3 regions of the Micrococcus sp. MS-ASIII-49 genome follow, and region 1 is predicted to be linked to each of the others. Evidence: riboswitches for the same ligand, from Rfam matches in the RefSeq annotation. Region 1 holds a riboswitch; each other region holds the start of a gene.
The links. A riboswitch is a leader RNA that binds a small molecule or an ion and turns the genes downstream of it on or off. The one in region 1 is predicted to bind thiamine pyrophosphate.

Region 2: another riboswitch for thiamine pyrophosphate. It lies ahead of SJ20_RS05530 (FAD-dependent oxidoreductase); the one in region 1 lies ahead of SJ20_RS02330 (thiamine ABC transporter substrate binding subunit).
Region 3: another riboswitch for thiamine pyrophosphate. It lies ahead of thiC (phosphomethylpyrimidine synthase ThiC); the one in region 1 lies ahead of SJ20_RS02330 (thiamine ABC transporter substrate binding subunit).

The regions. Positions count from the first base shown of each region.
Region 1 covers NZ_JXSP01000032.1:1,180-4,616, forward strand. The annotation lists partial or broken gene SJ20_RS02325 (iron ABC transporter permease) at 1-294, opposite strand, end outside; gene SJ20_RS02330 (thiamine ABC transporter substrate binding subunit) at 294-1,358, opposite strand; TPP riboswitch at 1,425-1,530, opposite strand; gene SJ20_RS02335 (AI-2E family transporter) at 1,577-2,863, shown strand; gene SJ20_RS02340 (agmatine deiminase family protein) at 2,829-3,437, opposite strand, start outside.
Region 2 covers NZ_JXSP01000071.1:8,634-12,070, reverse strand. The annotation lists gene thiD (bifunctional hydroxymethylpyrimidine kinase/phosphomethylpyrimidine kinase) at 1-100, shown strand, start outside; tRNA gene SJ20_RS05540 (tRNA-Arg) at 297-369, opposite strand; gene thiE (thiamine phosphate synthase) at 456-1,199, opposite strand; TPP riboswitch at 1,221-1,351, shown strand; gene SJ20_RS05530 (FAD-dependent oxidoreductase) at 1,345-2,514, shown strand; gene thiS (sulfur carrier protein ThiS) at 2,511-2,753, shown strand; gene SJ20_RS05520 (thiazole synthase) at 2,757-3,437, shown strand, end outside.
Region 3 covers NZ_JXSP01000071.1:12,315-15,751, reverse strand. The annotation lists gene thiC (phosphomethylpyrimidine synthase ThiC) at 1-1,523, opposite strand, end outside; TPP riboswitch at 1,520-1,634, opposite strand; gene SJ20_RS05550 (membrane protein) at 1,696-2,853, opposite strand; gene thiD (bifunctional hydroxymethylpyrimidine kinase/phosphomethylpyrimidine kinase) at 2,927-3,437, shown strand, end outside.

The sequences.
Region 1 (3,437 bases):
CACCGTGCCGGCGGCGGCCATGCCGAGCGTCTGGCCGAGGATGCGCCACGTGCGCTCGCGGGCGAGGGTCTCCCCGAAGGCGGTGAGGTCCACGGCGCCGGTGAACGCGTCGGCGTCGCCGCCGATCCCGCGCCAGAGCATGGCCGCCACGGGCCACGCGAAGAAGACGAGCAGGAAGGCGACCGGCAGGACGGCGGCCACCAGCCACCACGGGCCGAGCCCGTCCCCCCGGCCGCGGGCCCGCCGGCGCGGCAGGTCCGTGCCGGGGGCCGCGACCTCGGTGAGCGCGGACATCAGCGCCGGGAGGCCTCGGACAGGGCGGTCCACTCCTTCAGCAGGTCCTCGCGGCGCTCGTCGATGCGGGCGGGGTCCGGGGTGATGGCGTCCTCGACGAGCGGCGCGTTCTGCGCCCACTCCTCGGGCAGCTGCACCGACTCGTCGATCGGGTACATGTACATCGACTCGGGCAGGGCGGACTGGACCTCCTCGGTGAGCATGAAGTCCACGAACGCCTGCGCGCCCTCGGGGTTCTTCGCGCCCTCGAGCACGCCGGCGTACTCGACCTGCGGGGTGCAGGAGTCCTCGATCACCTCGGTCTCGGGGGCGAACGCGGGGGAGGAGGAGTAGGAGAGCACCACCGGGAACCGACCCTTGCCCTCGCCGCCGGAGAAGTCCGAGTTGTAGGCGTCGGACCAGCTGTCGGCGACCTTGCCCCCGTTCTCCATCAGGCCCCGCCACCAGTCCTGCCAGCCGTCGTCGCCGTACTTCTCCGTGGTGGCCGCGAGCAGCGCCAGGCCGGGGGAGGAGGCCACGGGGGAGGTGGCGACCGTCAGCTTCGCGTACTCGGGGTCGTCGAGCTGGTCGATCGAGGTGGGGGCCTCGACGTCGTGGGCCTCGAACCATGCCGGATCCGTGTTGAAGCACACCTGGCCCTGGTCCACCGGGGTCATGCGGTCCTCCACCATCCGGTCCTGCGCGGAGGCGGGCAGGTCCTGCGGGGTGTATTCGGCGACGACGCCCTCGCGGACGAGGCGGTGCGCCGAGTGGTCCTCCACGCCGTAGACGCCGTCCACGGTGGGCTCGTCCTTGGCCAGCAGGAGCTGGTTCACCACGCTGCCGGCGTCGCCGGGGGCCGTGGTCTTCAGGGTGTAGCCGGACTCCTGCTCGAACTTCTGGACGAGCTCCTGGGGCAGGTTGAACGAGTCGTGCGTCATGATCGTCACCGTCGTCGGCTCGCCGCCGGCGCCGGCGGCGGACGACGACGCCCCGTCGCCGGACGAGCCGGACACCGAACAGCCGGTGAGGGCGAGGGCGGCCACTGAGAGGGCGGCGAGGGCGCGGTGCGGGGTGCGGGACATGGCGGTTCTCCTCTGGGACGGCGGAGGGGCCGGGACGAGGCCGCCACCGGAATCCCGGGACGACGTCGACCGGGAGACTCGACTTCCTTCGCCGGTGCGGACCGGAGCAGGTTCGAGGGTCTGCGGCGGACCGCACTCTCAGCGCCGCGCGGGCGCTCCCCTGTCGATGTGGACTGGTCCCGACCCTACCCCGTCCGGCCCGCGCATAGACTGCCCGCGTGAGCGCCGCACAGCCCGCGGGGGTGACCCCGCCGCCCGCCTCGTCCAGCCCCGCCTCCGACTGGGACATCCGCCGCCCCCACCGCATGTGGCCGCGCATGCTGGTGATCGTCCTGACGCTCGCGGGCCTGGTGCTGGTGGTGCAGTTCTTCCAGGGGATCGCCTCCATCGCGGCGCCCGTCTTCCTGGGGCTGAACCTCGTGATCGTGGCCTACCCCCTGCAGGCCTGGCTCATCCGCCGGGGCCTGCACCCCGTGCTCGGGGCCGCCACCACCGTCCTGCTGGTCGTCGCGGTGATGGCCGTGTTCGGGGGCATGATGGTGTGGTCCGGCCTCGAGCTGGTGGCGGAGCTGCCGAAGTACGCGGACCGCTTCCAGCAGATCGTCCTGGACGTCTCGCACTGGCTCAACGAGCGCGGCGTGACCCCGGACATGGTGTCCCAGCAGCTGGCCTCGATCGACATGAGTGCCGTCACCGGGACGGCCGTCAGCGCCGTCACGAAGATCGCCACGAACGTCTACGCGGTCTTCGGCCTGCTCGTCACCGTGATCATGGGCATGTTCTTCCTCGCGATGGACTCGATGGACGTCGAACGCCGCGTCCGCCTGCTCAGCACCGCCCGCCACGAGTTCGGCCACGCCCTGGTCGAGTTCGCCCAGGGCGTGCGCCGCTACTGGGTGGTCACCACGGTGTTCGGCCTGATCGTGGCGGTGCTGGACGTGATTGCCCTCATGCTGATCGGCGTGCCGCTCGCGCTCGTGTGGGGCGTGCTCAGCTTCCTCACCAACTACATCCCGAACATCGGCTTCATCATCGGCCTGCTGCCGCCGGCCGTCCTGGGCCTGGCGGCGGGCGGCTGGTCCGACTTCCTGTGGGTGGTGGTCAGCTACTCGGTGCTGAACTTCGTGCTGCAGTCCGTGATCCAGCCCAAGGTGGCCGGCGACGCGATCGGCGTGATCCCCACCGTCAGCTTCCTCTCCCTGCTCTTCTGGGCCTGGGTCCTCGGCCCGCTCGGCGCCATCCTCGCGCTGCCCTGCACGCTGCTGGCCAAGGCCGTGCTGATCGACGCCGACCCGAACGCCCGCTGGATCAACGCGCTCATCGCCTCGGACCTGAAGGGGATGGAGCGCCGTCAGTCCTCGCTCCTGGAACGGCTGCGCCCGGCGGCCTGGCGCTCGGACGCGCACGGGAAGGACGAGGACCGCGCCCCGACGGACGGCGGGGACGACGACGGCCCCGCGACCGACGAGGTCACGGGCGGGGCTGGAGCAGCACCAGGTCGTTGAGCGCGCCGGCCAGCCGCAGCAGCGGCGGGGCGGGGAACGACAGCTGGGGCAGCCCCGGGTGCAGTGCCGCGCACGCGGCGGCCGCGGCCTCCTCGCCCGCGGCGTCCTCGAACGCCGGCCGCAGCACCGCAGCGCCCAGCGGCAGCGTGTCCAGGAGGGAGCGGGGGCCCCGCTCGGCCGGGTCGTACTCGGCGGGCTGCGCCGCCCCGGTCACCGTGCGCACGCGCAGGGGCCGGCCGGCGGCGTCGTCGGCGCCCTGCAGGAAGCGCAGCGCCGCCGCGGCGTACGGGTGCTCGGGGTGGAACCGGTCGCCGCGCCAGTGCACGGCGGCCTCGCCGTCGCCCTGCAGGCGCACCCACGAGGCCAGGTGACCGGGCCCGCCCCACGGCCCGGTGTCCGGCCGCGGTGCCGGCGGCACCCACAGCACCCGGGTGATCCCCAGCAGGGCGGCGAACTCGGCGGCCACCTGGCCGGGGGTCCACGCGCCGTTGATCCGCCCGTCCAGCACGGGGTCCGCGGCCACCACGGCCGTCCCCTCGCCGTCGGTCACCCAGGCCCCGCGCGGGGCGCACAG
Region 2 (3,437 bases), on a different contig from region 1:
GGCCGACGCGATGCGGGCGGGGGAGGCGCTCGCGGTCGGGGACGCCTCGCGGCCGACGTGGCACGGGCCCGTCGACCACGGTCATGCGCAGCGGGGCTGAGGGCGGGACCTCCGGGCTTCGACACGTTCGAGGCGGGAAATCCGGCGAATACGCACCTCGGGACGTCCTATGAGGTCGATTTCCCGCCTCGAATGCCGGTGACCCGGACCTCCCGCTCCGCTCGAGCGTCCGGGTCCGCAGAACGCAGAAGAGCCGGACCACCGTGTCGCCACGGGGGTCCGGCTCTGTTCGCTCGTGCCCCCGGCAGGATTCGAACCTGCGGCCTTCTGCTCCGGAGGCAGACGCTCTATCCCCTGAGCTACGGAGGCGGGGGTCGCGACGCGTCGAGCGCGTTGCGGACTCGTCGACTCTACACCATCAGGACGGCCCGTCCGTGACCTCCCCGCGGGGCGCGTCAGCCGGGCAGGCCCGCGCGCAGGGTCCGGGCCGCGGCCTCGGGGTCCTCGGCCTGCGTCACGGCGCGGACCACCACGATCCGTTCCGCCCCGGCCGCGCGGACCTCGGGCAGCCGGTCCGCGTCGACGCCGCCGATGGCGAACCACGGCCGCGCCCCCGCCGGGTCCTCCGCGTCCAGGCGTGCGGCGAGGGTCGGCAGTTCCAGTCCGACGGCGGCCCGGCCCGGCTTCGTGGGCGTCGCCCACACCGGCCCCGTGCAGAAGTAGTCCAGGCCGTCCTCCGCGCGGGCGCCGCGCACCTGCGCCTCGGTGTGGCACGAGCGGCCGAGCACCACGTCCGGGCCCAGCAGGGCGCGGCACTGCGCGGTGGTCAGGTCGGTCTGGCCCGTGTGGAACACGTCCACCCCGGCCAGGGCGGCGACGTCGGCGCGGTCGTTGGCGGCCGAGAGCGCCCCGTGCTCCCGGGCCAGCGGGACGAGCGTGGCGAACGCGGCCAGCTCGACCGCCACGTCCACGGCCTTGTCCCGCACCTGGATCACGTCCACCCCGCCGCGGAACGCCGCCGCGCAGAAGTCGGCGAACGCGGCCGTGTCGAGCGTGCCGTCCGGGCGCAGGAACCGCTGCAGGTCGGTGCAGACGTACAGCCGGGAGGCGGCGAGGCGGGCGCGGCGGCGCGCGCCGGGGCCGGTGCCGCCGTCGTCGCGGCCGGCCGCGGTCATCAGGAGCGGATCGGGGGAGTGCATGCGCCCACTGTGGCAGACTGGCCGCTGTTCCATGGGAGCCCGGGCCGCACACGCCGGGCTGAGAGGGCCGCAGGGGCGCACCGCGCCGGCGCGGCCGACCATCACCACTCGATGCGGGTCATGCCGCCGTGAGGAGGACCGGTCCGTGCACGTGGCCGTCGTCGGGGCCGGGATCATCGGCCTCACCGCCGCCGTGCGTCTGCGTGCCGCAGGCCACGCCGTCACCCTGATCGCCCCCGAGCTGGACGCCGCCGGGCGCCCGCACGCCGTGGCCGGGGCCACCCACGCCGCGGCGGGGATGCTCGCGCCGCTCGCCGAGACCCAGTTCAGCCAGGACGACCTCGCCCCGCTGCTGCAGGCCGGCTGGGAGGCCTACCCGGCCCTCGTGGACCTGCTCGCCGCCTTCACCGATGTGGAGACGGGCTTCCTCGCACAGGGCGCCTGGATCGTGGCCGCGGACCCCTCGGACGCCCGCGCCTGGGACCACGTGCTCGAGCACGCCTCGATCCTCGGTCGCCGGGTCGAGCCCGTCTCCGTCCGCGCGCTGCGCCGCGCCGAGCCCGCCCTGGCCCCGGGCCTGGCCGCCGGCTTCGACGCCCCGGACGACCATCAGGTGGACCCGCGACGGCTCGCCGCCGCCTGCGTCGCCGCCCTGCGCGCCGAGACCGGACCCGACGGCGGCCCGCTCCCGGTCGGCGCCGGACCCGCCGCCCGGTTCGTGGCCGGACGCGTCACCGCCGCCGGCCCGGAGGGCGAGGGGGTGCGCCTCACGCTGGCCGACGGGGGCGTCCTCACCGCCGACGGCGCGGTCCTCGCCGCGGGCCTGGGCCACCGCGGGATCGGCGGCGCGGCCACCGCCGTCGAGGTCCCGCTGCGCCCCGTCCACGGCGACGTGCTGCGTCTGCGGGTGCGCCCCGAGCAGCTGCTGCCGGGGGAGTCGCACCTGATCACCCGCACCGTCCGCGGCCTCGTCCACGGGCGCCAGGTCTACCTCGTGCCCCGCGCGGACGGCACCCTCGTGGTCGGCGCCTCGGCCCGCGAGGACGGCCTGGCCGGCACCTCCGCCGGGGCCGTGCTGGACCTGCTCGCCGACGCCGCCGCGATCCTGCCCGCCGTCCGCGAGTGCGAGCTGGTCGAGATCACCACCGCCGCCCGCCCCGGCACCCCCGACGACGCCCCGCGCGTGCTCGCCGTGCCCGAGGCTCCGGGCGCCGTCGTCGCCACCGGCTTCCACCGTCACGGGATCCTGCTCGCCCCCTGGGCGGCCGGGCGGATCCTCGAGCTGCTGCACGCCCGCCTGAAGGAGATCGCATGAGCACCCTCCCCCTGACCCTCAACGGAGAGCCCGCCGAGCTGGCCGTGGCCACCGTCCGCGACGTCGTCGCGCACGTCACCGGGCGCGCGATCGGCGAGGACGGCGCCGCCGCGGACGGGCGGCGGCTCGGCGTGGCCGTGGCGGTCGGCGGCGAGGTCGTGCCCCGGTCGGCCTGGGCCACCCGGGAGCTGGCCGCCGGGGACGAGGTCGACGTCGTCACCGCGGTGCAGGGGGGCTGAGCGATGGCCGAGCACCGCACCCCGCCCGCCGCCCCCGCGATCCCGCCGCTGCGGATCGGCGGCTACGACCTGGCCTCCCGGCTCATCATGGGCACGGGCGGCATCACCGACCTGACCGCCCTCGAGGGCGCCCTCGTCGCCTCCGGCACCACGCTCACCACCGTGGCGCTGCGCCGCTGGTCCGCGGACACCCGTGACGGCCTGGTCGCGCTGCTGGACCGCCTCGGCATCGACGTGCTGCCCAACACCGCCGGCTGCTACACCGCCCGGGACGCCGTGCTCACCGCCCGGCTCGGCCGGGAGGCGCTCGAGACCGACCTCGTGAAGGTCGAGGTCATCGCCGATGAGCGCACCCTGCTGCCCGACGTCGTCGAGACCCTCGAGGCCACCGAGCGGCTCGCCGCCGACGGCTTCACCGTCCTGGCCTACACGTCGGACGACCCCGCCATGGCGCTGCGCCTCGAGCAGGCCGGCGCCGCCGCCGTCATGCCGCTGGGCTCGCCGATCGGCTCGGGGCTGGGCATCCTCAACCGCGCACACCTGGAGCTGATCGTCTCCCGCGCCTCCGTGCCGATCGTGCTCGACGCCGGCGTGGGCACCGCCTCGGACGTCGCCCTGGCGATGGAGGCCGGCTGCGACGCCGTGCTCGCCGCCTCGGCGATCACGCGCGCCGCCGAGCCCGCC
Region 3 (3,437 bases), on a different contig from region 1:
CAGCGGAACTCGAAGCGCGCCTTGGACAGCGCGTCGTCGCGGTCGCGGGCGCCGGGGTGGCCCTTGGCGACGTCGGCGGCGTGCGCGGCGATCTTGTAGGTGATCACGCCCGTCTTCACGTCGTCCCGGTCCGGCAGGCCCAGGTGCTCCTTGGGCGTGACGTAGCAGAGCATCGCGGTGCCGTAGCGGGCGATCTCGGTGGCGCCGATGGCCGAGGTGATGTGGTCATACGCCGGGGCGATGTCCGTGACGAGGGGGCCGAGCGTGTAGAACGGGGCGCCCTTGCACAGCTCCTGCTGGCGCTCCACGTTCTCCCGCACCAGGTGCAGCGGGATATGGCCGGGGCCCTCCACCATGACCTGGACGTCGTACGCCCACGCCCGCTCCGTCAGCTCGGCCAGCGTGTCGAGCTCGGCGAACTGGGCGGCGTCGTTGGCGTCGGCCACGGAGCCCGGCCGCAGGCCGTCGCCCAGGGAGAACGCGACGTCGTAGCGCGCGAAGATCTCGCAGAGCTCGTCGTAGTTCTCGTAGAGGAAGTTCTCCTTGTGGTGGCCCAGGCACCAGCCGGCCATGATCGAGCCGCCGCGGGAGACGATGCCGGTCACGCGGTCCGCGGACAGCGGCACGTGGCGCAGCAGCACGCCGGCGTGCACGGTCATGTAGTCCACGCCCTGCTCGCACTGCTCGATCACGGTGTCGCGGAAGATCTCCCAGGTCAGGGCCTGGTGGTCGCCGCCGACCTTCTCGAGGGCCTGGTAGATCGGCACGGTGCCGATCGGCACGGGGGAGTTGCGCAGGATCCACTCGCGGGTGGTGTGGATGTCGTCGCCCGTGGACAGGTCCATCACGGTGTCCGCGCCCCAGCGGGTGGCCCACTGCAGCTTCGAGACCTCCTCGGCGATCGACGACGTCACCGCCGAGTTGCCGATGTTCGCGTTGACCTTCACGGCGAACGCCTTGCCGATGATCATCGGCTCCGACTCGGGGTGGTTCACGTTCGCCGGGATGATGGCGCGGCCGGCCGCGACCTCGGAGCGCACCAGCTCCACGTCCACGCCCTCGCGCAGGGCGACGTAGCGCATCTCCGGGGTGATCTCGCCGCGCCGGGCGTAGTGCATCTGGGTGACGCGCGCGCCCTCCTTGGCGCGCAGCGGGGGGCGGCGCTCGCCGGCCCACTCCTGTGAGGCGGCGCCGCGGCGCACGGCCGAGCGGCCGTCGTCGAGCAGGTCGCGCTCGCGGCCCTCGTACTCCTCGACGTCGCCGCGGGCGCGGATCCACTCGGCGCGCTGGGCCGGCAGGCCGCGCTCGGGCACGGAGCCCGGGCCCATGGTGCGGTAGACGGTCAGGGGCGCGTTGGGCGTGCCGTCGGGGGAGTCGTCCTGGTGGACCTCGGTGACGGGCACGCGGATGCCGTGCTCGGCGTCCTCGAGCCATCCCAGACGGTGCGTGGGGTAGTTCTCCTCGGCGACGACCTCGGCCGTCGACTCGGCTGCGGGCAGGGGGGTGCGCTCGGAAACGGACATGGCCGCTGCTCCTTCTTCCTTCGCCGGAATGACCCGGACAGGTTCAGACGGTCTCCGGGCGGCGTCAGCCCGGTCTCAGCCCCGTGCCGTGGGGCTCCCGTGGGATGCGAGCGACCCTAGCACGTCCCCCGCGGCGCCTCACCGTCCGCCGTCCGGCCATGCGGCCGGGCGCTCAGGCGCGCGCCGCGCGGGCCGCCCGGCGGCGTACCGTGGAGCGCTCGACGATCCACGTCACGACCAGCATCACGATGATGACGAGGCCGGCGTAGCCGAGGACGGGGTAGACGGTGCCCACGAGGTCGGAGAAGCCGACGCTCGAGAGCAGGGTGGCGGCCAGGGCCGTGACGACGGCGATGACCCAGCCCGGCACGCGGCGCATCGAGGACAGCAGGGCGATGCGCTCCACCCCGCCGTACAGGCACGAGACCGCCGTCGTGAACTGCGCCAGCAGCAGGACGACCGTGTACAGCAGGGCGGCCCAGCCGCCGATCATCGCGGCCAGCTCGACCATGGGCAGCTCGGCGCGGCCGATCAGCTGGGCGTGGGCGGTCATCGCGGCCATCACCGCGCCGGCCATCACCACGAGGCCCAGGGCCCCGAGCCCGGCCCCGGCGACGAGGGAGCGGCCCGACGAGGAGCTCTCCTCGCCGATCGGGGCGAGCACCGCGTAGGCCAGCTGGATGTTGAAGGCCACGTACAGCACGCCCGAGAGCCACCACTGGTTGATCAGCGGGGACGAGGTCACGAGCGCGGCGACGTCGTCCACCGCGGCCCCCGGGTTCGCCAACCCCCACACCGCGACGCCGACGGCGACCACGATGATCAGGGGGACCACCACGGCCTGGACGCGCACGAGGCCCGTGATGCCGGCCAGCACCGAGACCACGCAGACGGTGGCCATCACCAGCGAGCCCACGAGCGAGGGCAGCCCGAACGCGGTGTGCACCGCCGCCCCGGCCCCGGCCAGCATGATCACCAGCGTCCCCAGCAGGGACGTGGTGATGGACAGGTCCGCGAACCAGGTGGGCACGCGCGACGTCGTGGGGTTCACGATCCGGTGGATGTCCGTGGTCCGCAGCTTCTGCGCCAGCCGCAGCACGATCACCGCGAGCAGGAAGAACAGCGCGCCGGCGATCACGAGCGCCCCCGTGCCGCCCCAGAGGCCGAAGCTCACGAAGTACTGCAGGATCTCGTTGCCCGAGGCGTACCCGGCGCCGATGGTGGTGCCGATGAACGTGGCGGCGATCCCGAGCGGGGAGGTCGGCCGCAGCGGCGCCGACTCCTCGGCTCGGCCGGGGTGCGCGGGAGAGCTCTCTGTGACGTGGGACATGCGACTACATTCTCATGGGCGGGATCGGCCCGGCCCGGGCGGCCGATCCGCCCCGACCCGAAGGAGCCCCCGCATGACCTCCGCCGTCCCCCGTGTGCTCAGCATCGCCGGCTCCGACTCCGGCGGCGGCGCCGGTGTCCAGGCCGACCTGAAGACCATCGCCGCGTGGGGCGGCTACGGGATGACCGCGATCACCGCGATCACCGCCCAGAACACGCAGGGCGTGCAGGCCGTCCACCCGCTGCCGGTGGACGTGGTGCGCGCCCAGCTCGACTCGGTCGCCGCCGACATCGCCGTGGACGCCGTGAAGATCGGCATGCTCGGCACGGTGGAGCTCATGCGGGCCGTCGCCGGCTGGCTCGAGGAGACCCGGCCCGCCGTCGTCGTGCTGGACCCGGTCATGGTGGCCTCGAGCGGGGACGCCCTCACCGCGGTCGGCGACGACGACGGGCGCGCCGCGTGGGCCCGGCTGCTGCGGGTGGCGCACCTGGTGACACCCAACCTGCCCGAGCTGGCCCGGCTGACCGGGCGGGACGCGACGGACTGGGACGCCGCCCTCGACGCGGCGCGGGGCCTGGCCGCCG